DNA from 3 places in the Alteromonas fortis genome. Region 1 is predicted to be linked to each of the others. Evidence: predicted binding sites of a transcription regulator. Region 1 holds the regulator's gene; each other region holds the start of a gene.
What was found. Region 1 encodes ArgR, which controls arginine synthesis, uptake and breakdown. Its sites were predicted from a motif close to ANTGAATANNTATTCANT; they were not measured.
Positions count from the first base shown of each region.

Region 1 (7,122 bases):
TTACGCTTAACTTAAGCTATACGCATGAGTTCTTTGACGGTTATGCAACACGCTTCAACCTATTCGCAACTCGTCGTAGTGGTCAAGTGTTTAGCTATACATTTGACGGCGATCCAGGATTTGGTGATGAACGTTTCTTCGAAGATCGTAACCTTCTTTACGTACCTCTAGAAAACGATCCGCTAGTAAATTACGGGCCAAATTTTGACCAAGCTGCATTTGATAGATTCATTGCAGATGCTGGTTTAGAGGGCTCACGAGGTACTATTGTTGACCGAAATGCACAAGACTCAGATTGGGTTTCTCGTGTGGACTTCCGTGTTGCACAAGAAATCCCTGGTTTCATGGAAGGGCATGAAGGTGAAATCTTCTTCGCTATTCGTAACCTAGGTAACTTGCTGAACGATCAATGGGGCGTACTGCGTCAAGTTCCTTTTGAGTATAACGAGCCAGTTGTAGATGCTGAGTTTGCAGACGGTCAATATACTTTCACAAACTTTGATGGACCTAGTGGTCAGCGCATCGATACTGAAGCGTCTGCATGGTCTGCACGTGTGGGTATTAACTACCGCTTCTAATAGCGTTAGCTAATTACTCAGACTACAAGTTGTAGTGTTAGGTGCCACTTTCCTTAACAGGAAGTGGCACTTTTTTATGCCTGCGATTTATCTCACACACAAGCCGCTAATCGATCACTGTGATTGCTTATGATCTAAGTTCCCCCACCACACGAACTAACTGACGAGAAAACTTTTAAATGCTCGCAAGGAGGGCTTATGACAAAACGTATGCTAATGGTAATGACGTCTCACGAAATTATGGGTGATACGGGTAAGAAAACTGGCATGTGGTTAGAAGAGTTCGCAGCGCCATATTACGCATTTAAAGACCAAGGCTATACGATTACGCTGGCATCGCCAATGGGCGGGCAAGTACCTATTGACCCCAATAGCCTTGCAGATGATGCGATGACAGACGACGCAATACGGTATACAAAGGATGAGTTAGCGCGTAGTGCTATCGCCTCGACCATACCGCTTGAAGATGTGCGTGCAGATGAGTTCGACGCCGTATTTTACCCTGGTGGCCATGGCCCGTTATGGGATCTTTCTGATAACGCGCACTCAATTAAATTAATCGAAGACACGATAGCGGCGAATAAACCTGTTGGTGCAGTGTGCCACGCTCCAATCGTGCTTAAAGACGTTAAAACTCCAGATGGCAAATACTTAGTTGATGGCAAACAAGTAACGGGGTTCTCAAACAGCGAAGAAGCTGCAATGGAACTTACCGACGTTGTACCTTATCTGGTTGAAGATGAGCTAGTTAAAAAGGGCGGTAAATACGAAAGTGCGGATGATTTCGCCGTCAAAGTGTTTACTGATGGTTTGTTGGTAACGGGGCAGAATCCACCGTCATCACGCCCCGCAGCAGATGCAATAATTAAGCTTTTATCTTAGGATAATCTTAGCTTATAACGTATTGGGAAACCGCATCTTGTATGCGGTTTCTTGTTTTTTGTTTGTCAGCTTTTAGTTGCCTTAACTAAACATTTTCAAACAAATCTTCAACGCGTTGTCTTAATTCTTCAATTCTTGTCACGTCAGCAGGGGCAATGAAAATAGTGTCATCACCTGCAATAGTCCCTAATACGCCGTCTTTTTTACTCAATGAATCAAGTAGACGAGCGATAAGCTGTGCTGCACCTGGGCTAGTTCTAATGATAACCATGACATTGTTGTGCACAATATCTAATACCAACTGTTTGAGCGGGCTTTTGGCGGTAGGCATACCTAATTCAGGAGGCAAACAGTAAACCATGTCTCCTCGTGCGTTTCGGGTTCGTACTGCACCAAACTTACTTAGCATTCTAGAGATTTTGGATTGGCTGATATTGTCAAAACCTTGTGCTTTTAAAGCGTCAACAATCTCGCCCTGCGAACCATAGTTTTCTGCTTTTAGGATTTCTTTAAAAGCTTTGATGAGTTGCTCTTGTTTTGCGTTTGCCATTAGCGCTCTTTTCTTTTTTAAGTGTTATCGTAAGGAATTGTATTTAGTATGCGTATATTGTGCCGTACAGGTAGACTTTGCGCAATTTCTTTGCATAATCATTCATGATAATGAATATCGAATGAAAATCGCCATAAATAACGTTAATAAGACGATCCGGTGATTGAGTTTTCCCCCGCGTTGCATTAGTGTGACGTTCCGTTTAAATACGTGAAGTAATCCCATAGGAGAAATGGTATGAAAGTAGCCGTGTTAGGTGCTGCCGGTGGTATTGGTCAGGCGCTGTCTTTGTTGTTGAAAACACAATTGCCAGCAGGTTCAGATTTAGCGCTATATGACGTTGCGCCAGTTGTTCCTGGTGTTGCCGTTGATTTGAGCCACATCCCCACTGCGGTAAAAGTAACCGGTCACGGTAAAGATGACCTAGCTGATGCACTTACTGGAGCAGACGTAGTTCTTATTCCAGCGGGTATGCCTCGTAAGCCAGGTATGGATCGTTCTGATCTGTTCAACATCAACGCCGGCATTGTTAAAAACCTAATCGAAGGTGTAGCTGATAACTGCCCGAACGCGTGTGTTGGTATCATCACTAACCCAGTTAACACTACTGTTGCTATTGCAGCTGAAACGCTTAAAGCTAAAGGCGTTTACGACAAGAACAAGCTTTTCGGTGTAACGACACTAGACGTTATCCGTGCTGAAACTTTCGTTGCTGAACTTAAAGATGTAGACGTATCTTCTGTGCACGTACCGGTAATCGGTGGTCACTCTGGTACAACTATCCTTCCTCTTCTTTCACAAGTTGAAGGCGTAGAGTTTACAGACGAAGAAGTATCTAGCCTAACTACTCGTATCCAAAATGCGGGTACTGAAGTTGTTGAAGCGAAAGCTGGCGGCGGCTCTGCAACCCTTTCAATGGGTCAAGCAGCAGCTCGTTTCTGCCTGTCTCTAGTTGCAGCAATGCAAGGTGAGAACGTTGTTGAGTACACTTACGTACAAACTGACGACAGCGACGACGCAGCATTCTTCGCACACCCAGTACGCCTTGGCGCAAACGGTGTTGAAGAAATCTTGCCATACGGTGAGCTAAGCGCGTTTGAAGAAAAAGCGAAAAACGACATGCTTGAAGGCCTACGTGGCGACATCAAGCTTGGCGTTGACTTCGTAAACGGCTAATAGTGCCTTTGGCGGGTAAGCCTGAAAAGGCAACCAAAATATAGGCCCGCCGTGAATACGTCCATGTAGGCTTCGCCACCGCTTTCCTGCGGTGGAGAGCCTATATTTTAATAACCTTCACAGGCCTTATTGCAAGTTCTCATTTCTATAGATAACAATCACTCTTTTAAGACCTTACGTATTTCTGCCTCTTTTGTCGCGTCTATTTAGGCTTCGCCACGGCATTCTTGGCACAGGAGAGCCTACTTATCAAAGCCCCGCCAACTTCAAACTCCCCGATAGCCTAATCACTTAAGTTCTTTTGAAAAGAGCAATCTGTTACAACCTTATATATCTAGAATTTTTGTTGTCTGTTTATCTTCATTCAGCTGCAGTAGCGCTAACTCAGATTTATCTAAGTAAATCAGCATATTTACCCTAAAACCTAGCTATAAAACTATGCGTTCAGCCTTTAGGTGAAACGGCGTTTATCTTCTTTAAGTTACTACCTAGGCGAACAGAAAATGCATAATCAATTAATTACTTACGAACTATCGCAACATACAAATTATCGCTATTTTGCTCATTATTACATGACAAACGAAAAGGGTGGCGTTTCTCTCAAATGATCTTATATGGGCAAGTGCTCGTATTGTGAATTAATGCTTTGAATTATGGCAAAGCGTAAAACTTTGACTATGCTTGAAAAACGCTTTTTTGATGTCGAAGGTGATGTCGCAGCGTAACTCCATAGGTCAATCCTATAACTTAACTAACGTGTGAGTTGTATAACGCAAACGAACAGGCAAAGAGGATGTAATATGAGCAATGCAAAGTTAGGTGATGTGAATGATTCGGCAAAGAAATGCCCAGTCATGCATGGTGGTTTAACAGCCACCGGGACAACAGTAATGGACTGGTGGCCTGAAGCCTTAAACTTAGACATTCTTCATCAGCACGATACGAAGACAAACCCAATGGGAGAAGACTTCGATTACCGTGAAGAGGTTAAAAAGTTAGATTTCCAGTCACTTAAAAAAGATCTGACCGATTTAATGACAGATTCACAGCCTTGGTGGCCAGCAGATTGGGGGCACTATGGCGGCCTTATGATCCGTATGTCATGGCATGCGGCAGGCTCGTACCGAATTGCAGATGGCCGCGGTGGCGCTTCAACTGGGAATCAACGTTTTGCACCGCTTAACTCTTGGCCTGATAACGTTAACTTAGATAAAGCTCGCCGTTTGCTTTGGCCAATAAAGAAGAAGTACGGCAACAAATTAAGCTGGGCTGACTTGTTTGTTCTTGCTGGAACCATTGCTTATGAAAGTATGGGTCTTAAAACCTATGGTTTTGCCTTTGGCCGAGAAGATATTTGGCATCCAGAGAAAGACGTTTACTGGGGGGCTGAGAAAGAGTGGTTAGCGCCCAGTGATGAGCGCTATGAAGATGTTGATAGCCCTGAAACCATGGAAAACCCGTTGGCCGCGGTACAAATGGGCCTTATTTACGTAAACCCTGAAGGCGTTAATGGTAAGCCTGATCCACTTAAAACGGCAGCTCACGTACGTGAAACTTTTGCGCGTATGGCAATGAACGACGAAGAAACCGTTGCGTTAGCCGCGGGCGGTCACACGGTCGGTAAATGTCATGGTAACGGCAGTGCAGAAGCATTAGGACCCGATCCAGAGGCAGCAGGTATTGAAGAAGCAGGTCTTGGTTGGATGAATCACGAGAGCCGCAGCATTGGCCGCGATACCGTATCAAGTGGTATTGAGGGAGCGTGGACAACGAATCCTACCCAATGGGATAACGGCTATTTCCATCTGTTACTTAATTACGATTGGGAACTAAAAAAGTCTCCAGCGGGCGCTGAGCAGTGGGAACCAATTAACATTAAGGAAGAAGATAAGCCTGTTGATGTTGAAGATCCATCAAAACGCTATAACCCTATTATGACCGACGCCGATATGGCGATGAAGATGGACCCAGAATACAGAAAAATTTCTGAAAAATTCTATAACGATCACGAATACTTCAGCGAAGTGTTTGCTCGCGCATGGTTTAAACTTACTCACCGCGATCTAGGACCAAAAGTTCGTTACATAGGGCCTGATGTACCAGAAGAAACGTTAATTTGGCAAGACCCGGTTCCTGAGGGCAGTACGTCTTACGACGTTGATGCGTTGAAGAGTAAAATTGCAGAGTCAGGCCTATCTGTTGGCGATATGGTAGCAACAGCGTGGGATAGCGCTCGTACCTTTAGAGGGTCAGATTTACGTGGAGGCGCTAATGGTGCGCGAATTCGTTTAGCTCCTCAGAAAGATTGGGAGGGCAATGAGCCTGAGCGTCTTAATAAGGTGTTAGAGGTTCTTGCTCCACTTGCTGATGCGGCGGGCGCAAGCCTTGCAGATACCATCGTTTTAGCAGGTAATGTCGGCATAGAAAAGGGTATTGAAGCGGCAGGCTTTAACGTACCTGTTCCTTTCTCACCTGGACGCGGCGACGCCACTGACGACATGACCGATGCTGAATCGTTTGATCCGCTAGAGCCAATTGCAGACGGCTACCGAAACTACCTTCAAAAAGACTTTGCTGTTAAACCTGAAGAGCTGATGTTAGACAAAACCCAACTACTTGGTTTAACTGCAAAGGAAATGACGGTGCTCGTTGGCGGTATGCGTATGCTTGGCACTAACTACGGCGGAAGTAAACATGGTGTATTCACCGACAACGTGGGCAAGCTAAGCACGGATTTCTTCGTCAATCTTACCGACATGAAATATACGTGGAAGCCGACTGGGAAAAACAGCTACGCCATTGTCGATAGAGCATCAGGTGACGAAGTGTTTACCGCTACACGCTTTGACTTAGTGTTTGGTTCAAATTCAGTGTTGCGAGCATATGCTGAGCTATACGCGCAAGATGACAGCAAAGAAAAGTTTGTAAAGGATTTCGTTGCTGCGTGGACAAAAGTGATGAACGCAGACCGCTTCGACCTTACCTGCTAGTACGTGGTACTTATCTTTAGTGTAAGTAAAAACACGTAAGCAATAAAAAGCCCGCTTCATTTTGATGAAGCGGGCTTTTTTATATTATTGCTTAGCGAAGCGAGAGGTGACCAACATAATAAAGCTGTATGCGTCAATTCAACCACTTCGCTAACACAGTGCTTAACCTGTGTTACGCATACCAATAGCGATACCAGTTATCGTTACCATCATAGCACGCTCTAAACTGGTGTTTTGCGCATCGTCACCGGCTTTACGGATACGATCTAGAAGCTCAATTTGCAAGTAATGAAGCGGTTGAAGATACGCTGCACGGATCTCCATCGACTCTTTACCTTGCGGGTCGTTCTTCATAATGTCGTCATCGCCTGTAATAGCCAACAGCGACGAGATGCTTTCTTTAAGTTCGCTGCGCAGCGCCTCACCAAAGTGTTTAAGCTCTTTTGGTACTAAGCGCTCGTCATAAGCTTCGCTGATACGTGGGTCAGCTTTATGGAACACCATGTCGAGCATAGAAAGACGTGAACGGTAGAATGGCCATTCGCTGAACATCTCATTAACCACTTTTTCGTTCTCAGGAGTCTTCACGCTATCAATAGCGCGCATAACGCCTAACCAGCTTGGCAGTACCAAACGGGTTTGTGCCCAGGCAAATATCCATGGGATCGCACGTAGGCTCTCAATACCGCCTTGAGGCTTACGCTTTGCAGGTCGGCTACCTAGTGGTAACTTACCTAATTCCTGCTCTGGTGTAGCCACGCGGAAATAAGGTACAAACTCTTCATCGTGACGTACAGTTGCACGGTAGTTATCACGACCTTGCGCTGCCATTGCGGTAATAAGCTCACGCCACTCTTCTTTTGGTGCCGGAGGTGGGAACAACATGGCTTCAATAATGGCGCTGGCGTAAATACCTAGGCTGCGTTTAGCCAGTTTAGGCATACCG
Region 1 is NZ_LR812090.1:3,975,484-3,982,605, reverse strand. Features, by position in the region: gene PCAR9_RS17060 (TonB-dependent receptor) at 1-578, shown strand, start outside; gene PCAR9_RS17055 (type 1 glutamine amidotransferase domain-containing protein) at 777-1,460, shown strand; gene argR (transcriptional regulator ArgR) at 1,546-2,010, opposite strand; gene mdh (malate dehydrogenase) at 2,248-3,186, shown strand; gene katG (catalase/peroxidase HPI) at 3,987-6,176, shown strand; gene ppc (phosphoenolpyruvate carboxylase) at 6,339-7,122, opposite strand, start outside.

Region 2 (7,122 bases), 3.6 Mb from region 1:
GTAGGGAAGTCCATCGAGAAGAAGTGAGTTTCTAGCCATTCCCAAAACGGTGAACGTCCTTCTTCGTCACTCACACCGCGCATTTCAGCAATAACGGTTTCCGAGAAGCGTTCGCGGTGCTCCATCATGAATAAGAATCGAACTTTCGAAAGGAAGCGGCCGTTAATTCCACCACGGGCTTGCTCGCGAAGGAACAAGGTACATATCTCAGTAACGCCAGTGTAGTCATTACAAAACGTTAGAATGTCTACCGTATTGTGAATGTTCAGCTCGCGCGAGGCATGTACCACCTTGCTTAAATGGTAGTGATAAAACGCGTCATCTATGCCAACTGCAGCTTCGATACCTGTTGTACCCACTACCTGGCCGGTAGTGGTATCTTCCATCACAAACAAGTATGACTCATCGCCAGGCTCAGTTACGTTTGGCTTGTTAAACGCGGTTTCTGCACGATCAATTTTACGCTGCAGCAACTCGTCGTTGACAGGTAAAGACGTAAAGCCAATACCTGATTCAACAGCGATTTCTTTAAGCGCGTTATAGTCGGCCTTCGTGATAGGGCGAATGATTTTCATGTTCGCTACTCGTGTTGTAATTATTCGGCGTTTACAACGGCGGCAACGGCGCGCTCAAAACGTGCAAGACCTTCTTTAATGTCTTCATCAGGAATAACAAGTGAAGGTGCAAAACGAATAACGTTCATGCCAGCAACAAGACACATTAGGTTCTCTTTGGTGGCTGCCATCATAAAGTCGCGTGCACGGCCCTGATATTTTTCATTTAGTGCACAGCCTAACAGCATGCCTTGACCGCGTACTTCTTCAAATACGTTGTACTTGTCATTGATAGCGCCAAGCAACTCGCGGAAAAGCGCTTCTTTCTTAAGCACGCCTTCAAGCACTTCAGGCTGGTTCACGATATCTAACGCTTTTTCTGCTACCGCACAAGCAAGTGGGTTACCACCATAAGTACTACCGTGGGTACCAGGCTTCAGGTGTGCAGCGATGTCATTCGTTGTTAGCATGGCGCCAATTGGGAAGCCACCACCAAGCGATTTAGCTGTAGTTAGGATATCGGGTGTTACGCCAAGGCCCATGTAAGCATAAAGATGACCAGTACGACCAACGCCTGACTGAACTTCATCAAAAATTAGTAGTGCATTATGTTTGTCACAAAGCTCACGTACACCTTTTACAAAGTCAGCGTCCGGTGGAATGATCCCGCCTTCACCTTGAAGCGGTTCCATCATTACAGCACAAGTTTTATCTGAAATTAGGGCTTCAAAAGCAGCTAAGTCATTGTAGTCACAGTGATCAACAGCGCCTGGCTTAGGACCAAAACCGTCAGAGTAAGCCGCTTGACCACCTACCGTTACGGTAAAGAAAGTACGACCGTGGAAGCCTTTATTAAAAGCAATGATTTGATTCTTGTCTTCACCGTGCTTATCAAGTGCCCAACGACGAGCAAGCTTAAGTGCCGCTTCGTTAGCTTCCGCACCAGAGTTGGCAAAGTAAACTTTGTCAGAGAAAGTTGCATCGTTAAGCTTTTTAGCAAGGCGAAGCGCTGGCTCGTTGGTAAATACGTTACTTAAATGCCAAAGCTTGCTGCCTTGTTCATTAAGTGCTTTTACTAGCTCAGGGTGGCAGTGGCCTAAAACGTTTACTGCAATACCGCCTGCAAAGTCGATGTACTCAGCTCCATCTTGATCCCATACGCGTGAACCTTCACCTCGAACAGGTACCATACCTGCTGGGTTATAGTTAGGAACCATTACATCATCAAATGTAGCGCGAGTTACGTTCATCTTTGTTACCTCTGCATTGGGCGCCAATCACACTATGTGAGCTTGCTTGTCTAATCAATGAGCACGTTTTATACGTGCTGCGTGAGTCAATAAGCATTAATTGGGCGCATAAAAACTAATCGGATTTGATTTACAGTATGCCATTTTTTTTAACATTTGTCTTCTATGCAAAGGGCTGCAGCCCTTTATTTATAAGGACTGTGGCTTAATTTGCAGGAAAAGTGAATAACTATTAACTACTGGGCTATATCAATTAGTAATAATCAATTTTTACGCTAAGAAAAGCGCCGCGTAGAGGTTTTGTGGTGCTTTAACAGAATTAAAGAGGGTAATGCGCCGCGACAAACTTGCTTGTTTACTCAAGCTGAAAACAGGCAAAGTACTGAGTTACGGTCAATATTTTTGAGTATCAGACAACTAGTATGCGAAAAGTGCATAACCAATGCATGAATATCCATAAAATATTTCACGTGTAGTGCGCTATTTTGCCTGATTTTTGTTCCAAATGAGTAGGGGGCAGCAATTAGCTTTAGTAACTATCTTCATTCTTCACCAATGGAAGGGTAAAGATATCCGTGCTTTTAAGTGCCTCAAGTGCACCCGCAGGGTATTTTTGTTCAGCGAAAAGTGGTTTAACTTCTTTAATGTCGACAAGCTTTAACTGATGCAACATGCGTATTTGCGTATACGCGCGCGCTTGATGGAGTATTTTGCTCAACGTCTTGGTCTGTGTTGGCTGTTTATCAGCACAAGCACGCATTGGCTGTGCAATTGGCAGACGGGTAAAGTGCATCCACTCTAAAATGTCTGCGCTAATTGCATCAGCAAACTCTTGCTGTAAGGCAATAAGGTGATTTGCTGATGGCGCAATTCTTAGTAAAGCTTCGTGACGCTTTTGTTCTTTATCTTTTTGACACTCTTGCAGTAGATGCAGCTGAATTTTATCAAACAGTTTAAAGTAAAGCCGCGTGACAGCGCAGCGCCCTAAATTACTTACCATTGCCAACACGTAAGCTTGGTTTTTATTAAGGTCGCTTAATGAAGCAAGGCGCTTAGCGGTGAGCGCAACGCCCGTAGAGTAATGCGTTAGTTTTTGTTTTATCAGCGGGTAAGGATCGGTAATTTGGGGCATCGCACGCTTTAATATCAGCGACGGGATTAGCGTACGTAAGTTTTCGATACCTAAAAAGCTTAAAGCGGTACGTAAGGTTTCAACAACAATAATACGCCCTCGCGAGTCTTTTCGCCTAAATCGGGGCGTATTTACTACTACGATAAGTTCGTCGTAAAGCCATGGCATAGTGGCTACTATAGGCTCTAGCTTTGACACTGAGCATGCTTTTACAGATAAGGCATCTAATAGCTCACCAATGTTTTCAGGCAAGTTAAGCACTTTCTGAACGAGTTCATCGGTATAGCTAAGTTGTTCAGTAAGTTCACCAAGCAAAATCTCGTGAAGGTGGTGGCTAACCGACTCTAAATAAGAGGCTTCTGTTTTTTCCTGTAGGCGTTTGTTTTCAATTGCGACTTTTTCAACGTGAAGTAGAAGCCTGCGTGCGTCGCCCTGTTCAGACTGTTCGAAGCTGACTTGGCCCACCTTGCGCTTTCCTAGCATTTCAAGCACGCGCTCGGGTGAGATGATCATATTTTCAAATCGATCATCTATCGTCGGCGGTGTGGTTGCCCCCATAGTCATATCAAAAGCACTCCTGCTCATAACTTTTTGGTGAACGGCGATATTATCGTACATTAAGGGCCTTTATAACTTTAGCTGCGGTAATGATGAAGATGTAGCCACCACTTAAAAGCTCAGTTAGCACCCTGCAATGATTGATATCGCTTATGTAGTTTTCAACATAAAGCTCAGTTAGCGCTTGGCTAAACTTGATTATGAAAAGTTAAACGAAAAATCAGTGAATTGCGAATTTTAACGGCCTTCAAGCGCAACCTTTTACATTATGTACGGTATCGGCAATACGCCTGTAGACTTAAACCTTTTTGTGATGAAGAAAAGCTTCAAGCACGCTGTGACCGTGTTCGGTAAGTAATGATTCAGGGTGATACTGAACACCCCATATAGGGTAGCGATTATGGGAAACGGCCATAATTTCTTTTGTACCCAACGCTGTCTCACACCAAGCATCGACGCGTAGTGATGGAGGTAAAGATTCAGGGTTTAATACTAATGAATGGTAGCGGGTTACGTTAAAGGTGTTTGGTAGCCCTTCAAATAGCCCTGTATTGTAATGGGACAATGCTGAAACTTTACCGTGTTTAATTTCTTGGGCACCTACCACTTCTGCACCAAAGACTTGACCTATGGCTTGATGACCTAAGCAAACGCCCATTATGGGAATTTCACCGGCAAAATGCTCTATCGCAGACAAACTGATACCCGCTTCGTTAGGCGTGCAAGGGCCTGGCGAGATAACAAGCTGTGAAGGCGCTATGCGCGCAATGTCGTCAATACTGAGAGCGTTGTTTCGCACTACTTCAACGTCAGCTCCAAGCTCTGTGAAATAGCGAGCAAGGTTATGAGTGAACGAATCGAAGTTATCAATTAACAGCAACACAGCAGTGCTAGTCCTTGGTATTTCTGAAATGTGTGGGTTAGACACATGAAGCGCTCTATGAACGCTTCATGTCTTTTAGTTGCAGTATTTAAGTTACGGCTTTGGAATAAAACCCACTGCTTTATAAACTTTGGCTAGAGTCTCTGCTGCGCGTGCTGAAGCTTTCTCTGCACCCTGGCGCATAACGTCGTCTAAGTAGGCTCTGTCTGCGCGGATTTCAGCATAGCGGGTTTGGATAGGCTCTAGTAAAGATACCACTGCATCTGCAACATCACCTTTTAAGTGGCCGTACATTTTATCTGTATATTCAGGCTCAAGCTCTTTTACTGTTTTACCCGTTGCTAATGAAAGCAGGGTAAGTAGGTTAGATACACCTGGTTTCTCGGCTGGATTGAAGTAAATATTGGCTTGTTCGTCAGAGTCGGTTACCGCGCGTTTAATCTTCTTAGCTAGCTTCTTAGGATCTTCTAACAGACCAATGAAGTTATTGGGGTTGTTATCTGACTTAGACATTTTCTTTTCTGGTTCTTGCAGGCTCATGATACGGGCACCGAACTCTGGAATATAAGGGTCAGGTAAACGGAATACATCGCCATATAGATTATTCACGCGGGTAGCAATGTCGCGTGTTAACTCAAGGTGTTGCTTTTGATCTTCACCCACAGGTACTTTGTCCGCTTGATAAAGCAAAATATCTGCTGCTTGAAGCACAGGGTAGCTATACAAGCCCACGTTTATGTTGTTCTCGTTTTTCGCAGACTTATCTTTAAACTGCGTCATGCGGTTTAGCTCGCCCATTTGAGCATAGCAATTCAATACCCACGACAGTTGCGCATGCTCAGGCACATGTGATTGCAAAAATAGCGTGCTCTTTTGCGGGTCGATACCGCAAGCTAGATAAAGAGAAAGGCCGTCAAGACAGGCTTCGGCAAGCTGCTTTGGATCTTGTCTTACGGTGATCGCATGTAAATCGACAATCATGTATAAGCAGTCGTGATCGTCTTGCATGGAAACCCACTGTTTAAGTGCACCCATATAGTTACCAAGGGTAAGTTGTCCTGAAGGCTGGCAGCCACTTAATACAACGGGTTTGTTACTCATTTCTATTTACCTGTAATACGTTAAATTCTGTTAAAAACTAAGCTTTAGATAGCGATGAAAGTTCATCGCGCATTTGCGCAATCACATCGCTGTAATCGGGTTGAGAAAAAATGGCCGAACCAGCCACAAACATATCTGCACCAGCTTCTGCTATTGCGCGAATGTTATCGACTTTTACGCCACCGTCAATTTCAATTCGAATATCATAGCCGCTTTCAAGTACACGCTGCTTCACCGCACGTACTTTATCTAGGGTGCTGGGGATAAACTTTTGGCCGCCAAAGCCAGGATTCACCGACATTATAAGAATATGGTGTAGTTTATCCATAACATGATCTAAGTAGTGTAGCGGCGTGGCTGGATTAAATACCAAGCCGGGTTTGCAGCCTGCATCAATAATAAGCTGAAGAGACCGGTCTATGTGTTCAGACGCTTCTGGGTGAAAGCTGATGTAGCTTGCCCCCGCGTTGGCGAATTTCTCAATAAGGTCATCTACTGGCTTTACCATAAGGTGAACATCAATCGGCGCGGTTATGCCGTATTTTCTCAATGCTTCGCAAATCATTGGCCCAAACGTAAGGTTTGGCACATAGTGGTTGTCCATCACATCGAAATGCACCACATCGGCGCCTGCGTCTAATACTATTTCTACGTCTTCACCAAGTCGAGCAAAGTCGGCAGAGAGTATTGATGGGGCAATTAAAAAGGGTTTCATTGCGTGTCCTTCAAGTCAAAAACAACAAGGTGCGTTGCCACTTACGGTATAAGGTAGCGAAAGTTTACCCAAAACCATGCTTCTTTACTATGTAAAGGGCACATCAAGGTTGATTTGGCATAAATTTAAGACAGACAACCGTAAAGCGTGCTGCTGCCCAATTTTGGTGAGGCTGCGTTTTATTGGTGCATTTTTAAACTGCGCTTCAACTGAATAAATTACAGGAGTATTAAGTGATGTATTTATAAGTTGTTTTTTATCAGTATGTTACGAATAAATTAGCAAGCATTTTCAATGAACCATAAATGGGCATCAACTTTGCGTTACCCAGTCCAAAAAAGAAAACACAGACAGAAAAAACGAATTACAACAAGTTTGAATTTGACTGGAGAACACACATGAAAACATCTACAAAAAGAACCCTACTTGCCGCTGCTATTTCTTCAGCGTGTCTACTAACTGCAATGCCGAGCTATGCCGAAGGCGAATTTACTGCCAATGCAAGTGCTACCAGCAACTACATTTGGCGTGGTCTAACACAGACAACTAACGAAGCTGCCGTACAGGGCGGTATCGACTATGCACACGAAAGTGGTTTCTATGCAGGTACGTGGGCGTCTAACGTGAATTACGGTGCAGGTGATGAATATTCATACGAGCACGATATGTATTTTGGTTTTGCTGGCGAGTCTGACGGCATTGCGTATGATTTCGGTTACCTTTACTACAACTACGATGATGAGGCGAACTTCGACTTCGCAGAAGTATATGGCTCAGTAGGCATGGGGGGCTTTAGCCTTACTGTTTACTTATTAGCTCACACTGAGGCCGATGAGGGCGAAGGGCAGGACTTTGGTTTCGCTCAAGCATCATACACATCACTTGATTACAGCACCGAAATTTTAAACGGTACTGAACTTGGTTTTCAC
Region 2 is NZ_LR812090.1:414,110-421,231, forward strand. Features, by position in the region: gene astA (arginine N-succinyltransferase) at 1-575, opposite strand, end outside; gene PCAR9_RS01775 (aspartate aminotransferase family protein) at 596-1,804, opposite strand; gene PCAR9_RS01780 (HDOD domain-containing protein) at 2,334-3,500, opposite strand; gene PCAR9_RS01785 (anthranilate synthase component II) at 3,793-4,377, opposite strand; gene trpS (tryptophan--tRNA ligase) at 4,471-5,478, opposite strand; gene rpe (ribulose-phosphate 3-epimerase) at 5,516-6,193, opposite strand; gene PCAR9_RS01800 (TorF family putative porin) at 6,499-7,122, shown strand, end outside.
Region 2: a site for ArgR is predicted at 2,025-2,042, ahead of PCAR9_RS01775 (aspartate aminotransferase family protein). Genes of this name have one in related genera too.

Region 3 (7,122 bases), 400 kb from region 1:
TGTTAGCGGACTTGCACCTGTACCGCCGTCGTAACCTGAAACGGTGATAAGGTCGGCATAGGCTTTCGCTACACCCGTTGCAATGGTGCCAACACCCGGCTCAGATACTAGCTTAACGGATATAAGTGCCGTTGGATTAACCTGTTTCAAATCGAAAATTAGCTGTGCTAAATCTTCAATTGAGTAAATATCATGGTGCGGAGGCGGTGAAATAAGGGTTACACCCGGCACAGAGAAACGTAGCTGTGCGATGTACTTATTTACCTTATCGCCTGGAAGCTGACCACCTTCACCCGGTTTTGCACCCTGCGCCACTTTAATTTGAATAACGTTAGCGTTAACCAAATAGTGAGGCGTTACGCCAAAGCGACCTGAAGCCACCTGTTTAATTTTGGAGTTCTTTTCAGTTCCAAAGCGAGAAGGGTGTTCGCCACCTTCCCCTGAGTTAGATTGTCCGCCCAAGCGGTTCATGGCTATCGCCAGTGCTTCGTGCGCTTCAGGGCTTAGTGCACCAATTGACATCGCTGCTGTATCGAAGCGTGGAAATAAGTTTTCCGGTGCTTCAACTTCGCTAATATCAATAGAGTCGCAATTAGGGTTAATAGCTAGCAAGTCGCGAATGTGCGCAGGCGCACGCTCGTTAACAAGCTTGGCATATTGCTGGTAGTCGTCGTAGTTACCCGACACCACAGCCTTTTGAAGCGTACTGACTACGTCTGGGTTATAGGCGTGATATTCGCCGCCGTGAACGTATTTAAGCAAGCCGCCGTGATCGACAGACTTACGCTTAAGCCATGCAATACGGTTTAGGTTGATAAGGTCTTGATGGAAATCATCGAAACCCGCTCCTTGAATGCGTGAGGTTACACCTTTGAAGCATAGCTTCATCACTTCGTTGTTAATACCCACTGCTTCAAACAGTTTAGAGCTACGGTAACTAGCAACGGTACTAATACCCATTTTCGACATGATCTTATACAAGCCCTTGTTGATACCCTTACGGTAGTTCAACGTGGCCTGCATAGGAGAAATATCTAGCTCGCCTTTTTCACAAAGCTGCTCAATAGTTTCATATGCAAGGAATGGGTAAACCGCAGTGGCACCTAAGCCAATCAACACCGCAAAATGGTGTGGATCGCGGGCACTTGCTGTCTCAACAACAACGTTAGCATCGCAGCGCAATGACTTTTCAACTAGGCGACGCTGTACCGCACCAACTGCCATAGCTGCAGGGATAACCAAACGATTTTGCTTAATGTTTCTGTCAGACAGAATAACGAACGCAGCACGCTTGTTTTTAACCAGCATCTCTACTTCGTTACACACGCGCTCAATGGCTTTCTTTAAACCTTCTTGCGGTGCATATTGAAGCTCGACGACTTCTGAATAGTAGTTGTCTGGGTTAAATTCGCGCAATTGTTTAAGGTCGGTATACATTAGTACTGGCGAGTCGAACAATACGCGGTCGGCGTAACCTGAGGTTTCGCTAAATACGTTTTGCTCGCGGCCAATACAGGTTGCCAACGACATAACGTGGTTTTCACGTAGCGGGTCGATTGGCGGGTTAGTTACCTGTGCAAATTGCTGACGGAAATAGTCGTAAACCGTACGCTGACGAGATGACATAACCGCCATTGGCGTGTCATCACCCATAGAGCCAACGGCTTCTTGACCGTCTTTCGCAAGTACTTTTACAACTTGTTGAATTTCTTCATAGCTGTAGGCGTGTAGCTTGTGATACACCGCCATAGCATCGTCGTCAAACACACGTTTACCAATTAATGACGCATCAAGCTTTTCAATTGGTGTAAGTCGACGAATATGCTTGTCTAGCCACTCTTTATAAGGGTGACGTGCTTTTAAGTCTTCATCAATTTCAGTAGAGCGCCAGATTTTGCCTGTGTATGTGTCTACAGCAAGCATTTCACCTGGGCCTACACGGCCTTTTTCAATTACATCGGCTTGCTCGTAATCCCAGATACCTACTTCTGAGGCTAGGGTAATGAAACCGTTCTTAGTGATAACGTAACGTGCAGGACGTAGACCGTTTCTATCAAGGTTACAGGCTACGTGGCGACCGTTAGTTAAAACGATACCCGCTGGGCCGTCCCATGGTTCCATGTGCATTGAGTTAAACTCGTAAAATGCACGAAGATCATCGTCCATGGTTTTGTTGTTTTGATAGGCTGGTGGAACAAGCAAGCGCATAGCACGGAATAAATCCATACCGCCGGCTAGGAATAGCTCTAGCATGTTATCCAGCGATGATGAGTCTGAACCTTCAGTATTAACGAAAGGAGCTGCATCTTTAAGGTCTGGAATAAGTGGCGTTGCGAATTTAGCAGCACGTGCCATGGCCCAGTCGCGGTTTCCTTTAATGGTGTTAATTTCACCATTGTGCGCAAGGAAGCGGAAAGGCTGAGCAAGAGGCCAGCGCGGTAATGTGTTTGTTGAGAAGCGTTGGTGGAAAACGCAAATTGCGCTTTGCATACGCTCATCGGCAAGATCGTGGTAGAAGGCAGGTAAGTCTTTTGGCATTACCAAGCCTTTATAGATCGTTACTAAGCCTGACAAACAAGCTACGTAAAAATCGGGATCTTTCTCAAGGCGTTTTTCAGCGCGGCGGCGGATCATATACAAACGACGCTCAAGGTCGCGTTTTCTCCAGCCTGCTGGTGCGTTCACAAATACCTGTTCGATTTGTGGAACACCTGTAAGCGCTAGTTCACCCAGTACTGAGCGGTCGACAGGCACTTCGCGCCAACCCACTACTGAAAGTGTTTCTTTTTCTAGTTCTTCATTAAGTACTTCGCGCGCGGCTTGCGCAAGTACTGGGTCCTGACTTAAGAAAATCATGCCCACGCCGTACTTTTTGCTGAGTTTCCAGCCATTTTCTTCGGCGATTGCATGGAAGAACGCATCCGGTTTCTGTAGTAGTAAACCACAACCGTCACCGGTTTTCCCGTCGGCGGCGATACCGCCACGATGCTGCATACGGTCTAAACCGTGAATAGCAGTCGTTACCAATTCGTGACTGGCTTCCCCATGAGTGTGAGCAATTAAGCCAAACCCACAGTTGTCCCGGGAATCATTGGGATTATATAAACTCATCTCTTAACTCCTTCAACCTTTTGACTGGGCAAGGTATGCGTTGCGTGTAGATGCGCCTAGGTTTGCGTATCACAACATTATTAGACGTCTTTTAAGCCTGCGAGCGGTATTGCTTGCGGCATGCGCCTTTCTTGTCGTTATTTATTATTAGAGGATTCCAGTCGTTTCCGCATTTTTATGCATTATTGCTGTGCGGGCCGTACAAAATACCCACATTGAAAAATAAAATCAAACGCTAAAAATTTAAGGTTTATAGAGAATTGGCATAAATACAAATAAATGTATTAAATTCATTTGCTTATAGTGTGTCTTTTAGGTTTGTAACAAAAATGTTATCAGCAGATAAAAATGATAAGTTTCAACGTGGCAAATGGTATTGGTTCTCATTCGCTTTTTTAAAGTGAATAATTATGCTTTAAGGTTGTTGATTTATGTTGTCAAATGCCTTTTGTCTGTATTTTTATTAAATCGTAAAGTTACGGTTCCACTAATATAAGTAGTTTGCTATATTGGTTAAAAATTATTCGTATGTAAGGTTGTGCCTCACTTGATAGGACATTCGTGTAATTTTCACGAGCGCATTAGCGTTAGTTAGAGAATAAAAATTCACTGAAAGCACATGCTACCAAGTCAGTGAGGACTATCGAATGACAGCATTACAGGCAAGCCCCAACAGCACCTTTATTATTAACGACCATATAATAACCGGCGAAGGCGTGAGTTTTACGCCTTCACCCAATACCTCAGGGCTTTTTAAGCAGGGCTTTCCTGACACTATCGTCATACACTTCACCGCAGGCAGTAGTCTAGCGTCGTCAGTTAATGTATTAACCAGGCCAGATAGCGGCGTGTCTGCTCATTTCGCCGTGGGACGCAATGGTAATATCGTACAAATGCTGCCAACCAATAAGATTGCATGGCACGCAGGCGAGAGCCACTTCCAAGGGCGTAGTGGATTAAACCAATATTCAATAGGTATTGAACTAGATAATGCAGGCCAGCTTAAAGAAAGAAGCGATGGCACTTATGAGAGTTGGTTTGGCAAAGTGTTCGAAAAAAGCGAAGTATTCGAAGCCAAAAGGGAAAACCAGCATGCCACTGGCTATTGGCACAAGTATTCTGAGATTCAAATTGCGCGAACCCTCGCTTTGTGTAAAGCACTGTGTGAGCACTACCAGATTTCTACCATTGTAGGGCATGAAGAGATTTCTCCTTCGCGCAAAGTAGATCCCGGCCCTGCTTTTCCATTGCAAAAGTTTAAAGAACTCGTACTACTCCCAAACACTAACGAGTGGGTAACCGACTCAAAAGACACTAGTTCGCAGCGTGAAGCCCACGACCAATTTCGACGTGATATAACTAGCCCTATAAAGAAAATTGCGAATGTAAGTGCAAATGTTCTTAATGTTAGAAAAGGGCCTGGTACTTCATTTCCCACTCTTGATAATGGTTTAAATAAAGGAGAAATATTAAAAGTACTTGAGAAGCAGGGCGAATGGGCGAAAGTATCTTTTACTAAAGTGGGATGGGTTAACACTGCGTTTATCCACGAAGTTACGGAAAAGTCGCCGTTTAAATCGTGAATGTAAAGTGGTGTCTTCACTTTGCTACAACAAACCGCATTCCCGAAGTGATTAAAGCCTGATAGGATACAGGCAAAATAAGACTAGATTAGACGTACATGCATTCAGATTCACCAAACGATTCTTGGGCAATTCGCTTTGCTCAATTTGTTCAGCGTTTTGGCACTCTCAAACTCAGTATTTTGTTTGTTGTTCTTTCGCTCGTGTTCACGCTAGGCGGTTCCTATGTGATACGCGTTAGTATGGGTAGCCAAGTACAGCCAGATGATTTTATAAGCGCTGTTATTCTTACCATGTTATCGGCCCCTTGGGTGCTCTATTTCTTTAGTGAGTTAATAAAGCAGCTAGAGAATTCCCGTACTAACTTAAAAGAAGTCGTTAGCCAATTAGAGAGCTTACGTGAAGAAGATGTATTTCTTAACCGAGAGCTACAGAGCAATATTCGTCAACTCAACCACGAAATTGAGCAACGTAAACAGGCACAAGAAGAGCGGGAAGCGCTTTTCAAAGATTTAGAGAAAGAAATTCAGGATAAATCTGAGCAAGAGGCCCAAGCGCGTCGTTTATCTACGCTATTACGCTCTATTATTGATGCGTCGCCCGACTTAATTTACTACCGCAATGAAGAGGGTAGGTTTGCGGGCTGCAACCGCATTGCCGAGTTAATGACGGGCAAAACCGAGCAAGAGCTGCTTGGGTTGACACCAAAAGATGTATACGAAGAAGAGCTAGCCCGCCAAATTGTAGCAAGCGATCACGAAGTATTGGAAACCAATGCGAGTATTACAGAAGAACTGTGGCTTCGCTTTGCTGACGGACGTCGTCGTTACTTCGAAATGAAACGCGTGCCTTTCTTCGACAAAGAAGGTAATCGTTTGGGTCTGCTGTCATTCGGTCGAGATATGACAGAGCGTAAACAAGCTGAAAATGCTGCAGCGAAAGCAAGCACAGATAAGACGCGCTTTATAGCGACCATCAGTCATGAACTTCGTACCCCATTAAACGGTATTGTAGGCTTAAGCCGCATGCTACGTGATACCGAGCTAAGCGATGAGCAATTTAGCTGGGTTAGTACGATTTACGCTAGTGCTATTACATTAGGTAACATCTTCAACGATATTATAGACCTCGACAAATTAGACAGAGATAAACTAGAGCTAAGCCTTAAAACGATTTCGCTAAAAGATTTCACAGAAGAATTAAGCAGTATTATTCGCCTGCTAGCAGCAGATAAACAGCTTGAACTGAAGACGACTATTAATGAGCCACTACCGCGTTTAGTGGAAATTGACGGTACCCGTCTTCGCCAAATTTTGTGGAATATCTTATTCAACGCAGTGAAGTTCACACAAAAGGGGCACGTGAGTTTATCAGTATCATCAACTAAACCTGATGGTGATAAAGCTTACGTTACCTTTATCATTGAAGATACCGGTGTGGGTATTCCTGAAAGTGAAATCGATAAGATTTTTGCTATGTATTACCAGGTTGATCACCCCGATCATCAGTCGGCGACAGGCACAGGTATCGGTTTGGCTATTTGTAAGCAAATGGTCGATTTGATGAAAGGTGAAATTCACGTAACTAGTAACGTAGGTAAAGGCACTCGCTTTGAAATTGTGCTGCCGGTTCAAATCTCTAATAGTCCAATGAAGGTTGCTCAGCTTCAAGTGACAGGGCTTAATATCTTGTTAGTAGAAGATATTGAATTGAACGTAATGGTCGCCAAAGCCTTGCTTGAAAAGCTTGGACAGAAAGTCGATGTGGCGATGACAGGGCAAGAAGCTATCGATAAAGCTCGAGAGACGCAGTACGACCTAATTTTGTTAGATATTCAGCTGCCTGATATGACAGGGTTCGACGTGGCAAGTACCTTGATTGAAGAAGACTTGGTCATGCAGACGCCTATTGTGGCGCTAACGGCAAACGTGATTAAAAAACGCGATGAATACTTAGAAAACGGGATGGACGATGTAATTGCGAAGCCAATTAAGAAGTCTCGGGTTATTGAAGTGTTCAACGAGCTGTTCCATGCGCCACCTGCCCCGTTAGAGGTAGACGGCGAAGTAGAGCGCCCTGAACCTAATAAAATATTAAGTAACATTTTAGATATGGACTTGTTACAGATGTTAGTTGATACCATAGGGGATGAAATGGTGCGCGCTAGCGTTAAAGTATTCCAAGAAAAAATGCCTGAATACATGGAAATACTGCAGCTTAGCTTAAGTGCCGATGAAAAGTCTGAAGTGTGCTCACAGGCCCACAAAATTAAAGGTGCAGCTGGCTCTGTTGGCTTAGCTCGCGTACAGCGTATCGCTAATCAAATCCAACAAGGTGATCATCCAACTTGGTGGGAGAACGTGCACGATTGGGTTGAAGAACTGCAAATGGCGGTTCAGCACGATATGAAAGCGCTGCATGATTGGTT
Region 3 is NZ_LR812090.1:3,580,104-3,587,225, reverse strand. Features, by position in the region: gene gltB (glutamate synthase large subunit) at 1-3,111, opposite strand, end outside; gene PCAR9_RS15415 (N-acetylmuramoyl-L-alanine amidase) at 3,759-4,694, shown strand; gene arcB (aerobic respiration two-component sensor histidine kinase ArcB) at 4,793-7,122, shown strand, end outside.
Region 3: a site for ArgR is predicted at 3,511-3,528, ahead of PCAR9_RS15415 (N-acetylmuramoyl-L-alanine amidase). Genes of this name have one in related genera too.